DNA from 2 places in the Kocuria sp. ICS0012 genome. Region 1 is predicted to be linked to the other one. Evidence: predicted binding sites of a transcription regulator. Region 1 holds the regulator's gene; the other holds the start of a gene.
What was found. Region 1 encodes HspR, which represses chaperone genes until heat shock. Its sites were predicted from a motif close to AAGTTGAGTCNNNNNGACTCAACTT; they were not measured.
Positions count from the first base shown of each region.

Region 2: a site for HspR is predicted at 5,371-5,395, ahead of A5728_RS11095 (Hsp20/alpha crystallin family protein). Genes of this name have one in related genera too.

Region 1 covers NZ_LZMM01000043.1:8,692-18,199, reverse strand. Annotated here, with positions in the region: gene A5728_RS06875 (multidrug effflux MFS transporter) at 166-1,413, opposite strand; gene trmB (tRNA (guanosine(46)-N7)-methyltransferase TrmB) at 1,531-2,523, shown strand; gene A5728_RS06865 (BCCT family transporter) at 2,598-4,607, shown strand; gene catC (muconolactone Delta-isomerase) at 4,614-4,925, shown strand; gene A5728_RS14775 (heat shock protein transcriptional repressor HspR) at 5,007-5,561, opposite strand; gene A5728_RS06850 (DnaJ C-terminal domain-containing protein) at 5,563-6,603, opposite strand; gene A5728_RS06845 (nucleotide exchange factor GrpE) at 6,686-7,336, opposite strand; gene dnaK (molecular chaperone DnaK) at 7,333-9,210, opposite strand.
Region 2 covers NZ_LZMM01000069.1:36,389-45,896, reverse strand. Annotated here, with positions in the region: gene A5728_RS11105 (TetR/AcrR family transcriptional regulator) at 1-617, shown strand, start outside; gene A5728_RS11100 (MMPL family transporter) at 796-4,563, shown strand; gene A5728_RS11095 (Hsp20/alpha crystallin family protein) at 4,723-5,217, opposite strand; gene A5728_RS11090 (ChaB family protein) at 5,477-5,896, shown strand; gene A5728_RS11085 (GNAT family N-acetyltransferase) at 5,960-6,439, opposite strand; gene A5728_RS11080 (1-phosphofructokinase family hexose kinase) at 6,501-7,463, shown strand; gene surE (5'/3'-nucleotidase SurE) at 7,683-8,540, shown strand; gene A5728_RS11070 (NUDIX domain-containing protein) at 8,775-9,209, opposite strand; gene A5728_RS11065 (nitronate monooxygenase family protein) at 9,292-9,508, shown strand, end outside.

The sequences.
Region 1 (9,508 bases):
GCCCGTCGGCGCGCGGAGCGGGGGCCATGTCGCACGGCTCGCGGGACGACGCCGCCGGGTCCGGGCATTCACCCGACGGGCGACACCGCCGGGTCGGGACATTCGCCCTCCGGACGACGCGGCCGGGACGTCCGCCCGACGAACGACGTTGCAGCGCCGGGTGGTTCACCGGAGGGGCGTCCCCTGCCGGCGCGCCGTGAGGACCAGTCCCACGGAGATCACGGCGCATGCCGCCATGCTCAGCGCCATGGGCACCGCGGTGTACTCCCCGCCGAGGCCCGTGAGGGGCGTGACGAGCCCGGCCAGGATGAACTGGGCCATGCCCACCACGGCGGAACCTGTGCCGGAGAGGCGCAGCCGTTGGGCCTGGCGCTGGGCCATAGCCACGGCGTTGCCCAGGACGAGTCCCATGCAGGACTGGGCCAGGAACAACAACACCAGGGTGATCGCTCCGACCACGCCCAGCAGCACCAGGACCATGTTGAGCACGGAGAAGGTTGCGAGTCCCGTGACCCCCACGAGCAACAGGGAGGAGGGGTCCCGACTGCCCACGAGCTTGGTGTTGACCACTCCCATGGTGATCGAACCGCACGCGTTGATCGCGAAGATCACGGAGTAGACCAGGGCGCTGAAGCCCAGCACGTTCTGGATCACGAACGAGGACGCGGAGATGTAGGAGAACAGCGCACCGAACGCGAAGGCGAAGCTCAGGGCGTAGAGCGTGAAGTGCCGATCACTGATCACCTGCCCGGCGTTGCGCAGGATGCGCCCCAGCCCGCCCCGCGAGCGCTGCCCCGGCGGGAGGGTCTCCGGCACGATGAACACGGAGCACGCGAGCATCACGGCCCCGAAGATCGCGAGCACCCAGAACACCACACGCCAGTCGGCCACGGTCGCGATCACACCGCCCGCGAGCGGTGCGACCACGGGTGCCAGGGACGTGATGAGCGCGAGCACCGAGTACAGCTGGGCCGCGCGGTGGCCATGGGCGATGTCCGAAACCACGGCCCGGGCGATCACCACGCCCGCCGCCCCGGCGAGACCCTGCACGAACCGCAGGGCGAGCACCCAGTGGATGTCCGGGGCCACGATGATCCCCACGGACGCGAGCAGGAAGATCAGGTTCCCCGTGACCATGAGTTTGTGCCGCCCCAGCACGTCCGAGAGCGGGCCCAGCAGGAATTGACCCAGAGCCATGCCCACCATGTACGCGGTGAGGGTCAGCTGGATCATGCTGGCCGGGGAGCCGAACCACTCGCCCATCTCCGGCATGGACGCGAGGTACATGTCCGTGGCCAGCGGGCTCACGGCGGAGAGGATGCCCAGGGCGCCCACGAGCACGATCCAGTCCAGGCGCGGGCTCAATCCCAGCCTGCTGCGACCGGGCTCGGGGAACGCGGGGTTCTGGGTCATGCGGGCTCTCCTGGCACGCGCCTGGGCGCTGAGGGGTGGGCGGGCTGTTCAAATAGTAGGTGCCGGGGGTCACCCGATCCCCTCCTGTGACGCCCCCCGCGCCTAGGATGATCCACGATGGAATCCAGCGATCGCACCCCTGACACGTCCGCGCACGACGCGGCTCTCCCGGACTCCCCGGGCAGCGCCCCGGAGGCGTCCCCGGCCCCCGAACACCGCACCGAACAGCCCGCCGAGGCCCGTGCCGCCGGTGCCGCGCCGTCGTCATCCGAGCACACCGATGCCGATGCCACCCCGACGAACGACGCCGCTCCGACAGGCGACGACGCTCCCGCGGGTCCCGCCGCGGCGACCGGCGGTGCCCCCGCGGGCGTGGCGTTCCCGCGGCAACCGTACTCGTTCGTGCGCCGCGGTGACCGGTTGTCCCCCAAGCGCCAGAAGGCGTGGGACGAGCATGCGGGCGAGTGGGTCCTGGACATCCCCCGCGTCATGACCGACACGTCCGTGGATCCCGGCTACCGCCTGGACCGGGAGGCCGTGTTCGGCCGCGTGGCGCCGGTCGTCGTGGAGGTGGGCTCGGGCCTGGGCGAGGCCATCGTGGCCCATGCGGCGGCCCACCCGGAGCTGGACCACCTGGCCGTGGAGGTCTACAAGCCCGGTGTGGCGGATCTACTCATGAAGGCCGCCCAGGCCGGTGTGACCAACGTGCGCGTGGCGCAGGCCAACGCCCCCGAGGTGCTCGAGCACATGCTGGAACCCGGTTCCGTGCACGAACTGTGGGTCTTCTTCCCGGACCCGTGGCACAAGACCCGCCACCACAAGCGGCGCCTGGTCTCCCCCGGTTTCGCCGAACTGGCCGCCCGCGTCCTGGAACCGGGTGGACTGTGGCGGTTGGCCACAGACTGGCAGGAGTACGCGGTGGTGATGCGCGAGGTCTTGAACGGCGCGGACGCGGACTTCGAGAACGTGCATCCGGGTCCGCTCACGGACGACGAGCACCCGGACGCCGGGTGGGCCCCGCGCTGGGAGGGCCGGATCCTCACGAGTTTCGAACGCAAAGCCACGGAAGCCGGGCGGATCCCGCGGGACCTGACCTACCGTCGTCGTTAGCCGGACCCGGGGACGAACCGGTCCGGGGGCCTATTGTGGGAAGGTCCCTGACCGACCGACCCGCAGGAGTCCCGGTGTCCTCCAGTACACGACCGTCCCACCCGTCGGACGCGGAGCCCGAGCCCTCGCCGCGCGGGGGCGCCCGCAAACCGGCGAACCGCAAGGACGCCACGCGCTCGTTCCTCGACGAGATCAACTACCCCCACAACATCCACCCGGCCGTGGTGCCTGGCGTGTCCGTGGAGGACCAGAAGGTGCGCTACGGAATCGACAAGATCGTGGTGGGCGTGGCCGGCGGGTTGATCGTCGCGTTCATCGGGTGGGGTGTCGTGGACACCGCGTCACTCACGGCCGTGTCCGGTGCGGCGCTGAACTGGACGATGCTCAACATGGGGTGGGCGTTCAACGTCCTGGCGATCGGGCTGCTGCTCTACCTGCTGTACATCGCGGTGTCCCGCTACGGGCGGATCCCGCTGGGCCTGGACGGGGACCGGCCCGAGTACTCCACGGCGTCGTGGGCGGCCATGCTGTTCGCGGCGGGGATCGGGATCGGGATCATCTTCTTCGGCCCTTTCGAGCCCATGACCTACTTCCTGTCCCCGCGCCCGGGTTCCGCAGACCCCGGCACGGTGGACGCCATGAAGAAGGCCTCCGCGCAGGCCGCGCTGCACTGGGGGCTCAACGCGTGGGCCATCTACGGTCTCGTGGGCGTGGCGGTGGCCTACACGTCCTACCGGCGCGGACGCGTTCCACTCATGAGTTCCGTGTTCGCACCGTTCTTCCACAACGGCAACACCGACAACCTGGCCGGCCGGATCATCGACATCCTGGCGATCCTGGCCACCCTGTTCGGCACCGCGGCGTCCCTGGGCATCGGTGCCCTGCAGATCGGGCGCGGTGTGGAGATCTTCACGGGTCTGGGCCCCTCGGGCAACGCCGCGGCGGTCGTCATCATCGCGGTGCTCACCGCGGGGTTCATCGCCTCGGCGGTCTCGGGCGTGGCCCGCGGGATCCGATGGTTGTCCAACATCAACATGGTCCTCGCCGTGGGTCTGGCACTGTTCTTCTTCGTCCTGGGACCCACCGCGTTCCTGCTCAACTTCGTGCCCTCCGTGATCGTCACGTACTTCGCCGAGCTGCCCACCATGCTGTCCGCGTCCATGTCGGACGGCCCCGAGATGCAGGCGTTCCTGTCCTCGTGGACCACGTTCTACTGGGCCTGGTGGGTCTCCTGGGCACCCTTCGTGGGGGTCTTCGTGGCCAAGATCTCCCGGGGCCGCACCATCCGTCAGTTCATCCTGGGGGTGCTGTTCATCCCCTCGTCCATCGTGGTGATGGCCTTCACGGTGCTCGGCGGGACCGCCATCCACCAGCAGATGCAGGACCACGCGATCGCCCCGGACGGCACCGCGCAGACCCTGCCGGCCCCGGAAGAGATCTTCTTCACCGTCCTGGACGGCATGCCCGCGGCCGGCATCATGGCGGGAATCGTGGTGCTCATGCTGGCCATCTTCTTCATCACCACCGCGGACTCCGCCTCCGTGGTGACGTCCCAGATGTCCCAGCGGGGCAACCCAAACCCCAAGCGGCGGATCACCGTGTTCTGGGGACTGTGCATGGCCGGGATCGCCGTGGTGATGTTGTTGATCGGCGGACAGAACGCGCTCACGGGTCTGCAGAACCTGATCACCGTCACGGCCCTGCCGTTCACGCTGATCATGTTCGTCATGGCCGTGGCCTTCCACAAGGACCTGCGCCGGGACCCCATGGTCATCCGCGAGCAGTACTCGCGCTGGGCCGTGGACAAGTCCGTGCGCCACGGCATCGACGAGTACGGGGACGACTTCACGTTCTCGGTGGAGCGCGCCCCGGACAGCAAGTGGGCGGCGGGCGCGGACTTCGACTCGAGCGCCCCGGAGGTCACCGAGTGGTACCGGCGCACGGACGAGGACGGCAACCCCGTGGCCTACGACTACGAGACGGGCGAGTTTACCGATTCGCACGACGTCGTACACCCCGGCGAGCGCGCGGCAGCGCCTAGGGTGGAACCCGACGCACCCTCCACGGACCCCCAGAGAAAGTAGCCCCGCATGTTGTTCCTGGCCCGCATGGACGTGGTCTTCCCGGAATCGATGACCGACGAGACCAAGGCTGATTACCAGCACCGCGAGAAGGCCTACTCCGGTGAACTCCAGCGCACGGGTGTCTTGAAGGGCATCTGGCGCGTGGTGGGCGAATACGCCAACTACTCGATCTACGACGTCGAGGACAACGACGAGCTGCAGACCGTCCTGTCCGGGTTCCCCATGTTCGCGTACATGAACGTCAAGGTGACCCCGCTGGCCAAGCACCCCAACGCCACCACGGACGACTTCTTCGACGGCAACACGATCCAGGAGTAGTCCTTCCCGGTACCCCGGATGACGAGATCCCTGCGGCCCTTCCCGAGAGGAGCCGCGGGGATCTCGCCGTTCGCGGGTCGTCTACTTCTGCGAGCCGCGCAGCTTCGTGGTCGACGACGACGTCGCATCCCGCCGCGCGGACGCCGCGTCCCGGCCCGGGGCCGTATCCCGGCCCAGTATGGCATCCCGGCCGGTGGCCGCAGCCTCGGGCTTGGCCGGGCGGTAGAGCATGAGAGCCTGGGACACCTTGCGGGGTGAGCGCCGGGTGCCACGGGCCATGCGCACCACATCCCCGGCGGAACCGGCGGTGAAAATCATGTCCCGCTCCTGCCGCGCCCGGCGCTCCCGTTCGAGTTCCTCGGACAGTTCCGTGACCCGGGTCTGCAGCGCCTGCACCTGGTTCTCGAGCTGGATGATGCGCTTGATCCCTTCGAGGGACACGCCCTCCTGGGAGAGCTCCTGGATCTGACGCAGTTTCTGCACGTCCAGCTGGGAGTACCGGCGGGCCCGCCCGGAGGCCCGGGACGGGGTCACGAGACCCATGCGGTCGTACTGGCGCAGAGTCTGGGGGTGCATGTCCGCGAGCTCCGCGGCCACCGAGATCACGAACACTGGCTGGGTGAAGTCGATGGCCATGTCAGAGCGCCGCCTCCTCGCTCAGGTTCGCGCGGGGGTCGAAGTCCTCGGTGGCCCGCGCGAACTCCTGCAGTGCTTCCCGTGCGGCATCGTCCAGGTCTGCCGGGAACTGGATCTGCACCGTCACGATCATGTTGCCCGTGGTGGACCCGGACGTGAAGCCCTTGCCCTTGACACGCATCCGGTGCCCGGACGACGTCCCCGCGGGGACCCGCACGGTCACGTGGCCCTCGTCCAGCGTGGGCACCTGCACGGTGGTCCCGAGTCCGGCCTCCGCAGCGGTCACCGGGATGTCCACGTGCACGTCCTGGCCCTCGCGGGTGAAGAACGGGTGCTCCTTGACCTTGACGGTCACGAACAGGTCCCCGTGGCCACCGGGCCCCGAGTGTCCCTTGCCCGCGATCTTCAATCGCTGCCCATCCTTGACGCCCTTGGGCACGCGCACCGTGGTGGACTGGCCGTTGCCCCGGCGCAGTTTCACCGTGGTGCCGTTGTACGCGGAACGCAGCGGGATCGTGGTCGTGGTGTGGATGTCCTCACCCTTGGCGGGCGGTGCCTGGTAGCCACCGAATCCGCCCTGACCCCCGCCGAATCCGCCCTGGCCGCCACTGAAGCCCCCGCCGAACCGCGAATTGCCGCCCTGGCCGCCGAACTGCGCGAACAGGTCCTCGAACCCGCCACCCCCGGAGGTGGAGTAGCTCCTGCGGCCACCGCCGCCGTTGAACAGACCCCCGAAGAGGTCCTCGAACCCGGCGCCGCCAGCGTTGCTCGCGCCACCGGGGCCACCGGCGGTGAACCGCGCCCCGGAACCCATGGCCCGGATCGCGTCGTACTGTTTGCGTTCCTCGGGGTCCGACAGCACCGAATTGGCCTCGGTGATGTCCTTGAACTTCTTCTCCGCGGCCGCATCCCCCGGGTTCTGGTCCGGGTGGTACTTGCGGGCCAGCTTGCGGTAAGCCTTCTTGATGTCCGCCTGGGATGCGTCCTTGGAGACGCCCAGGACAGTGTAGAAATCTTTGTCGATCCAGTCCTGACTGGCCATGACGCCTCCTTCCTCCTGGTACTTCCCTGTGTGACTCGGGGCGGGTCCCGTCATGCGGACCCGCCCCGAGGAATTTCTTGCGTTACGGCTTCGTGGCCACGGCCACCTGGGCCGCCCGGACCACTCGAGCGCCCACACGGAAGCCCGAGCGCAGCACCATGGACACGTGGTCCGGTTCCACCTCGTCGGTGGGTTGCTGCAGCACGGCCTCGTGGACGGTGGGGTCGAAGACCTCCCCCACCTCCCCGATCCGGGTGAGACCCTTCTTGCCCAGGGCGTCCTCGAGCTTGGTCGCGATCGCGGCGAACGGGCCGTCCTCGAGGTCCCCGGCCTTGCGAGCGGCGTCGACGTCGTCCAGGACCGGCAGCAGCGCGGTGATCATCTCGCCGGAGACGAAGTCCCGCAGCTGATCCTTCTCCCGCGCGGTGCGGTTCTTGAAGTTCACGAACTCCGCCTGCAGCCGACGCAGGTCCTCGAGGCGCTCGTCCGCGAGCTTCTGCGCGGCGGACTCGCCCGCCGGGGCGGCGTCGTCCTGCGACGACGCCGCGTCCGCGGCCTGCGTGTCCCCGGCCTGGGCGTCCTGGGACTGAGGGGTGTCCAGGATGTCGTCCACGGTCAGCCCCTCACCGCCCTCGGAACGCTCGGTGCCGGTGGAGTCCTGAGCTGAATGATCCGGGTCCTCCGGCACGGACTCGCCGTGACCCTTGGTGTTCTCGGAATCGCTCATGCTCACTTCCTCCCGTTCTTACCGTCTTCGTCGTCCACGACCTCGGCGTCGACGATGTCGTCGTCGTCCTTGGCCTGCGCACCCTGAGCACCCTCGGCACCCGGCTGGGCACCGGCGGCACTCTCGCTCTGGGCCTGGGCGTACAGCGCCTCACCGATCTTGGTCTGGGAGGCCTGCAACTTCTCGAACGCGGTCTTCACGGCGTCGTCGTCGTCGCCCTCGAGGGCGGACTTCACGGCGTCGACGTCGGCCTGGACCTCGGTCTTGACGTCCTCGGGGATCTTGCCCTCGTCGTCATTGAGCAGCTTCTCCACGGAGTACGCCTGCTGTTCCGCGTTGTTGCGACGGTCGGCGGCTTCACGGCGCTGCTTGTCCGCGTCGGCGTTTGCCTCGGCGTCCTTGACCATGCGGTCGATGTCCTCCTTGGACAGCGAGGTACCGCCCGTGATGGTCATGGACTGTTCCTTGCCCGTGCCCTTGTCCTTCGCGGACACGTGCACGATGCCATTCGCGTCGATGTCGAACGTGACCTCGATCTGCGGCATGCCGCGCGGGGCCGGGGCGATGCCCGTGAGCTCGAACGTGCCCAGGTTCTTGTTGTCCCGGGTGAACTCGCGCTCGCCCTGGAAGACCTGGATGGACACGGACGGCTGGTTGTCCTCCGCGGTGGTGAAGGTCTCGGACCGCTTGGTGGGGATGGCCGTGTTGCGCTCGATGAGCTTGGTCATCACGCCGCCCTTGGTCTCGATGCCCAGCGACAGCGGGGTCACGTCGATCAGCAGCACGTCCTTGCGGTCGCCCTTGAGCACACCGGCCTGGATCGCGGCGCCGATGGCCACGACCTCGTCCGGGTTCACGCCCTTGTTGGGGGCCTTACCCGCGAGCTCGGTGACCTTCTCGACCACGGCGGGCATACGGGTGGAACCACCCACGAGCACCACGTGGTCGATGTCGGAGACATTGATCCCGGCCTCGGAGATGACGTCCTTGAACGGCTTCTCGGTGCGGGCCAGCAGGTCCTTGGTGAGGTCCTCGAACTTGGCACGGGAGAGCTTCTCGTCCAGGTGCACGGGGCCCTCGGGGGTCACGGACAGGTACTGCAGGGAGATGGTCGTGGACGTCGCGGAGGACAGTTCCTTCTTGGCCTGCTCGGCCGCCTCCTTCAAGCGCTGCAGGGCGATCTTGTCCTTGGACAGGTCCGCACCGGTCTTGGACTTCACCTGCTCCAGCAGCCAGTCCACGATGCGCTGGTCCCAGTCGTCGCCACCGAGGCGGTTGTCACCGGCGGTGGCGCGGACCTGGATGGTGGAGAAGTCGTCCTCGTCCTTGCCGACCTCCAGCAGGGAGACGTCGAACGTGCCGCCACCGAGGTCGAAGACCAGGATGAGCTCGTCCTCCTTGCCCTTCTCCAGACCGTATGCCAGGGCCGCGGCGGTGGGCTCGTTGACGATGCGCAGCACGTTCATGCCGGCGATCTCACCGGCCTCCTTGGTGGCCTGGCGCTCGGCGTCGTTGAAGTACGCGGGAACAGTGATCACGGCGTCCGTGACCGTGTCGCCCAGGTAGGACTCGGCGTCCGCCTTGAGCTTCATGAGCGTACGGGCGGAGATCTCCTGCGGGGTGTACTTCTTGCCGTCGATCTCGGTGGTCCAGTCCGTGCCCATGTGGCGCTTCACGGAGGCCACGGTGCGGTCCACGTTGGTCACGGCCTGGCGCTTGGCCACGTCGCCCACGAGGGTCTCGCCGTCCTTGGAGAAGGCGACAACGGACGGGGTGGTGCGGTTGCCCTCGGCGTTCGCAATGACGACGGGCTCGCCGCCTTCCAGTACGGATACCACGGAGTTAGTGGTACCGAGGTCGATTCCTACTGCACGAGACATGTTCTATCCCTTCGTTGTTCCGATGCGGTCCGGAGGGGCGCCGACGCGGCCGGTCCGTGAACCTTTAAGACTTGAGCTTTCGAGACTCAAGTTTACACCTTGAGCTACCCCTGTCAACCTAAGTTGAGTCGCAACGGCTCAAGTATCTGCACACCGCGTCTCGCCCGAGCTGCCGGGAATTCCACAGCAATTCGGGGGTGGACACTTAGCCGCGTTACACTGATGAGTTTGTACGCCCAGGGCGAAACGTGCCGGGCCCGCACTGACCCCGACCCCTCCAGGAGCGCCACCGCACCAC
Region 2 (9,508 bases), on a different contig from region 1:
TTCGGCTGCGCAATCGGCGGGCCATCATCGCGGCCGCGGGTGAACTGGCCACCGAGCTGGGCATCGACCGCGTGACCGTCAACGAGTTGGCCGCGCGGGCGGGGGTCTCCCGCCGGACCATCTTCAACCACTTCCCCTCGGCCCAGGACGCGGTGTTCGAGTACCTCTCGGAACTCGTGGCAGGGCTGATCGACGGGGTGCTGCGGGATCTCCCGGAGCCGACGACGCCGAAGGGTACGACAGCGGCGTCGTCGGACGTTTCCCTGGGGGACGTCTACCGGCAGTTGATCAGATCGCTGCGCACCCACACCCTGATCGAGGAACTCCAACCGGTGTTCTCCGTGGACCTGCAGGACACCCCCGCGGCCTCGCTGTGGGGATTCAGGGTGACCCGCACCGCCGTGGACCGCTTGAACGAGGTGCTGCGCGAACGGCTGCCGCAGCACTCGTCCTTCGAGACGCACTTGGTGGCCACCACGCTCATCAACTCGTTCGCCGAGTGTCTCGACGAATGGGTTGCGCGCACCGGGGGCGAGCTGGACGAGCGGGGTCGCCGGATCTGGGACGAACTGTTGGCCACCGCACTCGGCGTCCTGGGGCGGGGCTTCGATTCCTGATGCCGCGCACCGATCCGAAACCCTGACCAGCACCACCGGCGAGCCCCCGATGCCGGGGCCCGAGACCGCAGACCGGCGCCGCGGCGTCGTCGACAACCGCACAGCACCCATGGACCGATCAGCCGCCGCCCCGCGCGACGCACCCACCAGAGAACTTCCGATTCAGTAGGAGAATCCCGTGGCACGACTTCTGTACAGGCTGGGCAAGAGCGCAGCCTCCCACGCGTGGGCGGTGATCTTGGTATGGCTCGCGGTGCTTGCGTTGGCCGTGGGCGGGGTCGCCATGTCGGGTGTGAACCTGAGCAACGCCATCACGATCCCGGGCACCGAGACCCAGAACCTCGCGGATCGGCTCAAGGACGAACTCCCGGAGGCGAACCAGGGTACCGGGCGCGTCGTGTTCTTCACGGAGGACGGCTCCGAGTTCACGCAGGCTCAGAAGGACGGCATCGCCGAGGCTCTGAAGGCCACCGAGGACGTGGACCAGGTGGCCTCCACGAGCAACCCGTTCCAGACGCAGCAGCAGCTGGACGACGGTCGGCAGCAGTTGCGGGACGGCCGCCAGCAGCTCGAGCAGGGCGAGCAAACACTCGCACAGCTGCGCCAGAACCTGCCGCCGGGCGTGAGCGAACAGCGCATCCTGCAGCAACGCGGGATCGACCCGCAGCAGATCGCCCAGCAGAAGGCCCAGCTCGAAGAGGGTGAACGGGCCATGGAACGCATGGGTGACTACCGCGTGGTCTCCCGGGACGGCAACTCCGCGATCAGCGTGGTGAGCTTCTCGGTGGACCAGACCTCCGTGGAATCGGACACCAAGAGCGCAGTGATGGACGCCATCAAGGACCACCCCGTGGACGGCGTGGACGCCGAGTTCTCCCAGGAGCTCGCGCAGGACATCTCTTCCCTGGTGGGTCCGGCGGAGATCGTGGGCGTGATCATCGCGGCCCTGGTGCTGCTGATCATGTTGCGCGCCGTGGTCCCCGCGGCGCTGCCCGTGCTGACCGCGCTGCTGGGCGTGGCCATCGCCACGAGTGCCACCCTCGCGTTCTCCGGCGTGATCGACATGATGTCCGTGACGCCCATGCTCGGCGTCATGCTGGGCCTGGCCGTGGGCATCGACTACTCCCTGTTCGTGCTCAACCGGCACCGGCAGCAGTTGCGACGAGGTATGCCCGTGCGGGAATCCATCGGGATGGCCGTGGGCACCTCCGGAACCGCCGTGTTCTTCGCGGCGCTGACCGTGATCGTGGCCCTAGTGGCTCTGAACGTCACGGCGATCCCGTTCCTGGGACTCATGGGCACCGTGGCCGGTGTGGCCGTGGCGGTCGCCCTGCTGTTGACCCTCACACTCACCCCTGCTCTGCTCTCCCTCGCCGGGCGGCGTGTGCTGCCCAGGAAGGTGCGGGACGCCGCGCCCCGCGAGGAGAACATCGACGAGCACGACGTCCCCCTGCACCTGCGCCATCCCTGGATCACCACCCTGGCGTGCGCGGCCGTGCTCATCGTGCTCGCGCTGCCGGCCCAGACCATGCGCCTGGGCCTGCCGGACGCGTCCACCGAACCCCAGGACAGCACCCAGTACCAGGCCTACCAGCGCATCGCGGACGACTTCGGTGCGGGTGAGAACGGACCCCTCGCCGTGGTCGTGGACCTCCCCGGGGGTCTCAACGACGCCGAGGCCACCGACAAGATGAACACGGTGGCGGACCGCTTGACGCAGCAGGACGACGTGGCCAACGTGCTCCCCGGTGTGACCACGGACGACAACACCACCGGCGTGATCCAGGTGATCCCCTCCTCGGGACCCGCGGACGCCGCGACCGAGGAACTCGTCAACAACATCCGGGACCTCAACGGCGACCTCCAGGCCAATGAGGACGTCCACGTGGGCGTGGCCGGCACCACCGCGGCGAACATCGACGTCTCCCATTTGCTGGGCGAGAAACTGCCCCTCTACCTGGGCGTCGTGCTGATCATCTCGCTGTTGTTGCTGCTCATGGTCTTCCGCTCCATCCTGGTCCCGGTGATCGCCACGCTGGGCTTCCTGCTCTCCGTGCTCGCGGCCTTCGGTGCCGTGGTGGCCGTGTACCAGTGGGGTTGGGGTGGCGCCGTGTTCGGCGTGCACGATCCCGGGCCCATCCTCAGCTTCCTGCCCACGCTGATGATCGGCATCCTGTTCGGCCTGGCCATGGACTACCAGTTGTTCCTGGTCTCCGGGATGCGCGAGGCCTACGCCCACGGGCACCCCGCGCGCCAGGCCGTGGTCTACGGCTTCAAGGCGGGCCGCTCCGTGGTCACCGCCGCGGCGATCATCATGATCTCCGTGTTCGCGGGCTTCATCTTCGCGGACATGGCCATGATCCGGCCCATCGGCTTCGCACTCGCGATCGGCGTTCTCCTGGACGCGTTCGTGGTGCGCATGCTCCTGATCCCCGCGGTCATGCGTTTGCTGGGCGAGAAGGCCTGGTGGCTCCCGCGCTGGCTGGACAAGATCCTCCCGCACGTGGACGTCGAAGGTGAGTCCCTCGCCGTGCAGGGTGCCGGGCAGTCCGGCACGGTCTCCGAGGGCGACGCCGCCGGGTCCGCCCCCGTCACCGGTCGCCATCGCGCGGTGTCCGGGAAGCGCCGGGGAAAGTCCGGTCACGGGCAGCACGCCGCGACCGCCGCCGTGGCCACCGCGGGTGCGGCCGGTGCGGCCGGTGTTTCCGGTCGGACGACGTCGCACGGTCACCGTGCCGGGGCCGGCGAGCGGACCCACGGTCATGCCGGGAACCACCGCACCGCGGCCGATCACCGTGCCACCTACCACCGGGGATCCGAGCGTCGCTCGGCTGGGCAGCACCATGCCACCGGGGCCCCTCTCGGTGCCGTGGCCGATGACGCCCAGCGCCGCGGTGAGCCCGCGGGCGCTGCCGAGAATGGGGGCTCCCGCGAAGACACCGCAACGCCCGGGACCGCGGGGACCCAGCGGCGTCGCGGTCGGCATGCGGCGGCTTCCACGAGCACGTGCATCGCCGAGGACCGGGCCGCCAAGCCGGCCGCGGACGTGATCGTGCGCGCCGCGGACCCGGTGCTGCGCGCCACGAACCAGGCGTTGCGGGTGCTCCCGGATGTGCTGGATTCCGAGGAGAAGCTGCTCGAGTCCCTGGCCGTGCGCGGCGAGGAAGCGGCACCGCACAAGGCGATGCACAAGCGCGCGAGCTTCGAGAAGGTCATGGTGGCCGGGTACCCGGTCATCGTCGCGCGGCCCAAGGCGGCCATCACCCGGGCGGACGCCCCGGTGGTCGTGCACTGGCACGGCGGCGCGTACGTGAACCCCATGACCACGGTGCACTGGCGCTGGATCGACGCCCTGATGCAGCGCACCGGGGTCACCGTGGTGGTGCCGGGCTACGGGCTCGCCCCCGATCACACGGTGGACGAGGCGCTCGAACTCGCCGACGGCGTGTGGGACCTCGCGCGGTCGTTCGGCCCACGGGTCTTCCTATCGGGTGACTCCGCCGGCGGTGGTCTGGCGCTGGCCCAGGCCATGCGACTGCGGGACGCGGACGATCGCGGCGTGGCGGGTCTGATCCTCATGGCCCCGTGGGTGGACACCACGGTGACGAACCCCCAGATCGAGGCGTACCGGGACGCGGACCACATGCTCGGTACCGACGGCGCTCGGGCCGCCGCTCGGTGGTGGGCCGGCACACGGGACGTCACCGACCCCATGGTGAGCCCCGCGTTCGGCGACGTGCGCGGACTGCCCCGCACATTCGTGCTGCAGGGTGACCGGGACATGCTCTACCCGGACACCATGGAGTTCGTGGCCGAGCTGGTACGAGCAAACGTGGACACCACCGCGGTGGTCTGTGAGGGCGGACCGCACGTGTACGCGCTCATGGTCTGGACGTCGCGCGCGTCCGAGGACCTCGACCACGTGGTGCGGTGGATGAACCGCTGACCCCGTCGTGAACATGAGTGTGCCCCGCAGGGTGACCTGCGGGGCACAGTCATGTCATGGGGCGGTGAGCCCCCGATTGAGCAGGCCTGTTCCGACCGGGTGGATTCGCCGGTCAGTGCCGGTGAAGGGTCGGTCCTGATCGGCCCTGTTCGGTTCTGGTTAGTCCTGCGACCCCTCGGAGTCCGTCTGCACGTTCTGCGAGCGGTCCTCGTCCGAGCCCTTGTCGTGCTCCAGGACCACGTTGTCGTGGTGTTCCTGGCCGGTGGCCACCTGGATCTTGCGCGGCTGGGACTTGGGGGACACGGGGATGGTCACGGTCAGCACGCCGTTGTCGTACGCGGCGGTGATGTTCTCCGTGTCGATGCCCTGGCCCAGGTTGAGCTGGCGGACGAACGAGTGGCTGCGGCGCTCGCGCACGATCCACTTGGTGTCCTTCTCCGCGGAGGGCAGACGACGCTGCGCACGGATGGTCAGCAGCTGACCGTCCACGTCCACGTCCACGCTCGTGGGATCGATGCCCGGCAGGTCCGCGGCAAGGTAATAGTTGGCGCCCTGACGGTAGAGGTCCATGGGCATCTGCTCCAGGCTGTTGCGGCCGGAGAGGACCTGGTTGGCAAAGTTCTGGACCTCGGAGAACGGGTCGAATGTAGCCATGACGATTACTCCTTCACTCTGCGGCACCCACGTGCTGTGCCCCGCGAACCGGTCGATTACCCGCGTGGAGCCATCACGTTTCTTGAGTCTCTGTGACTCAACAACGTCTAATGTAGCAGGCTGTCGGCGGAAGTGCTAGTCATTGACGCACGAAAGCTGAGTGGCACTGACTCAAGCAGCGGGCGGGCCTGTCGCAGCGGCGTCGGCGGCGCGTAGGATCGAGCCACCAGTGACACCCGAACGCTCTGAGGAGGCCCCCGTGCCCAAGGCGAAGAAGAACGGCCACGCGCGTCAGGACGAGATCCCGTCCACGCTGCAACGCTCGGACGAGAAGGCACAGGACACGTTCGCGCAGACCTACGACTCGGCGCAGGAGGAATACCACGACGACGCCCGGGCGGCGCGCACCGCGTGGTCGGCCGTCAAGCACACCCACGAGAAGGTCGGGGACCACTGGGAGCCCAAGGAGCACAACGGGCCCTCGGACGACAGCGCCGAGAAGGGCGGCCTGAACTCGGAGGACACCGCCGGCGGGGTGGACGCTAACGCCAGCAAGGAGCACCTGTACGAACTCGCCCAGGAACTGGACATCACGGGACGCTCGGACATGACCAAGGACGAATTGGTCGAGGCGATCGACAAGGCCAACCGGAAGAAGACGCGCGAGGCCCGCGACTGAGGTTCACCGCTCGGCGGGCTCATACCCTGCGGGTTTATGACTGCTGGCCTGCGATCGGTGGGGCTACAACTGGCGGGCCAGGAAGACCGAGGCCGTGGTGGCGTCGTGGAAGGAATCCACGGGCTCGTAGCCGCGCTTGCGGAACATCGCGATCCCCTCGGTCATCTCCTCGTTGAGGGAGACCACGGCCGTGGTGGCGCCGAAAGCGCGCACCTTGTTCTCGAGTGCCCGCACCAGGGTGCGCGCGTGGCCCTGTCCGCGGTGTTCCGGGGTGACCCAGATCCGGCGCAGTTCCACGCGGTCGTCGTCGAGTTTGCGCACCGCGCCGCACGCGATGACCGAGCCCGTGACCAAATCCGTCATGAGGAAGAAATCCCCGTGCGGCGGAGTGACGTCCTCCGGGCCGGTGACCTCGGTGAGTTCGGGATCGAAACCGCCGTCGATCCGGTTGTTCAACTCGCTGAAGTACGCGCTCAGGGCGCGCAGCGTGTGCTCACTGGCGGCCTGACCTTCCACGATACGAACCGGTGCGGTGACGTTCATCCCACCATGGTGACACCTTGGTGTGCTGTTCACCAGCGCCCGTGTCATGTAGCTTTCGTTCGTGACCGAGACCCGCCCCGGCCCCAAGCCGCGTATCTCCATCCTGGTTCCCACTCCGCTGCTGATCACGGAAATCACGGAACCGGCTGCGCATCGCAACCGCAGTTCCCACGAATCGGACGTGCACATGCACCCCGGCGGGCAGGGGCTGTGGGTGGCCCGGATGGCCGGGTCGCTGGGGGCGGACGTGTCCGTGAGCGGGCCGTTCGGCGGGGAACTGGGCTCGCTGATCCGCACCATGCTGGACGGGTTGGGCATGCAGGTCAATGCTGTGCGCTACGGGTACGGCAACGGCGGATACGTCTACGACCTGCGCGGCGAGGACCGGGAGACCGTGGCCCATATGCCGCCCCCGGAGCTCTCCCGCCATGAACTGGACGATCTCTACGGCACGGCGTTCGTGGACGCGCTCGCCTCGGACGTCCTCACGGTCACCGGGGCCGAACCCGGGGACGTGGTGCCGGCGTCGTTCTTCGGCCGCCTTATCCGGGACACGCGGGATGCCGGGACCACCGTGGTCGCGGACCTCAGCGGCAAGCCCGCACTGGCGGCCGTGGCGGCGAACGTGGACGTGCTCAAGATCAGCCACGAAGAGGTGCTCGATCTCGAGCTCGTCGCGGAGGACACCGCGGAGGCCCTGGTGAGCGCCGGACACATGCTGCTCGAACGCGGTGCGGGCGCCGTGGTGATCTCACGCGCCAAGGACCCCGCGCTGCTCGTGGAGAAGGATTCCGTGCGGGAGGTCTCCGCGCCGTCCATCACACCGCTGGACCACCGAGGGGCGGGGGACTCGATGACCGCGGGGATCTCGGTGGGTCTGGCGCGCGGTTTCGATCTCGTGGAGGCCGTGGCCCTCGGTGCATCAGCGGGAGCGCTGAACGTGGCGCGCCGCGGCCTGGGGACCGGCAACCGCACGACCATCGAGAAGTTCGCCCGCGAGATCACGGTGCGCACGCTGTCCTGACGTTCCGGGTGCTTGACCTGTGGCTCTCCGATTCGGTGCCACGACCCGGCTCCGGCTCGACGCGCCGAGCAGTTCGGTCTGACGCCCAGTGCACCCTGACCGGACGTGGTCGCGGGCAGTTCGGCCCGTGTGAAGCGTGACCGGGTTGGTCCTCCTGGGTGGCCTGGCCCGAATACCGGGCTCTGGTCCGCGTGACGGGCGCGTGTCACCATGGTGCACATGCACATCCTGGTCACCAATGACGACGGCATCTCGTCCCCGGGGCTCGCGGTTCTGGTGCGCGCCGCACTGGATCGAGGGCACACGGTGAAGGTGGCCGCACCCGCCGAGGAGTACTCGGGTGCAAGTTCCTCCCTGTCCGGGGAGGAGATCGACGGCCGGATCGCGCTCGTCGCAGCCGCGCCGCCCGGGATGCCGCGCGACGTGGACTGCGTGGGCGTGAAGGCCGCACCCGCATTGATCGCGTTCCTGGCGTCCTATGGTGCGTTCGGCCAGCGGCCCGATCTCGTGCTCTCGGGGGTCAACCTGGGCGCGAACACGGGCAAGGCCACATTGCATTCCGGCACCGTGGGGGCGGTCCTGACGGCCGCGTCCCACGGGATCCCCGGCATCGCGGTGTCCATCACGTCCGGCGCGCCGCAGCACTGGGACACCGCGCACCTGGTCACCCGGTTCGCGCTCGAGCGATGGGAGACCCGTCCGTTCGACGAGTGGATCCTCAACATCAACGTCCCCGACGTCGCCCCCGAACGCCTCCGGGGACTCAAACCCGCGCGGTTGGCGGGCTTCGGCGCGGTGCAAGCTCAGATCGGCCGCGGGGACGAGAAGCACATCGCCGTCACCTACAGCGCCGAGACCGGCCCGGAGGAACCCGACAGCGACCACTACCTCCTCACCCACGGCTGGGCCACGGCCACCCTGCTGCGCGCCCCGGTGGACGACCCCCACCAGACCCTGCGCACCTTCGCCCCGGACGCTCTGGGCATCACCCCTCGCGATCCCTCCGCCGACGACGCCGCACCCGCCCCCCTCGACGACGTCACCGTGGACGCCGCCACGGTCATGCGCCGCACGTGACCCGGAGCCTCTGCTGTCGTGGCGTGGAACATAGTGAAACGGCGATACCCCAGTGACCCGCCCCGGGAATGCCCGCCCATGTGACCCTCACAAACCTTTGGGCACGCGGAAACCACTATCGAAACGCTGGGCACGCGGAAGCCAGTATTCGGGCGGTTAAGTGGCTTTGGAGTGCCTGAGAATCCGCGGTGGGCCTCTACATGCCTCACAATTTGCCGGTGGCCTCCGCGCGCTTCACGACTCGCAGCCGGAGACACCTGCCCCGCTGGACGCGGCACGCAGCGCCGGGAGAGCGTGCAACCGGGCCAGGGGAGCGAGGTCCGTGACGTCCTCCGCACCCGCGAGGGGCTGCCACCGCAGTTCCACGATCTCCGCTGCAGGCACGGGGGTGTCGGTGAGCGGCACGGTGCTCACGAACACGTGACTGTGCAGCCCGTGACCGGGTTCGTTCGCGGCATCCGAGTGCCATTCCCCCACGGGGCGCAACTGCTCCGGGGTCAGCGAGATCCCCAGTTCCTCCCGGACCTCGCGGATCCCGGTCTCCAGCGGTGTCTCGTCCCCCTCCGGCTTGCCCCCGGGGAACATGAACATCCCGGTCGAACGCTTGCGCACGGTCAGGACCGCCCCGTCCGAGGCGCGCCGCAGCACCACACCGGTCACCTTGATCACGGGACGTGAGGGGGTCCTGTCGGCGCTGGTGAGGGGACTGGCATCATGGGAATCCGGCACGCCCCCACTATAAGGAGCCACGATGACGAACCCTCTGCACGATCTGTCCGTACCCGTGGTGCAGGCGCCCATGGCGGGTGGCCCCTCGAGCTCCGCGCTCGCCGTGGCCGTAGCGGAAGCGGGCGGACTGGGGATGCTGGCCGCGGGTTACAAGTCCGCGAGTGCCATGGCGGAGGAGATCCGTGAGGTCGCCGCACGCACGGACCACTTCGGGGTCAACCTCTTCGTCCCCGAACGGG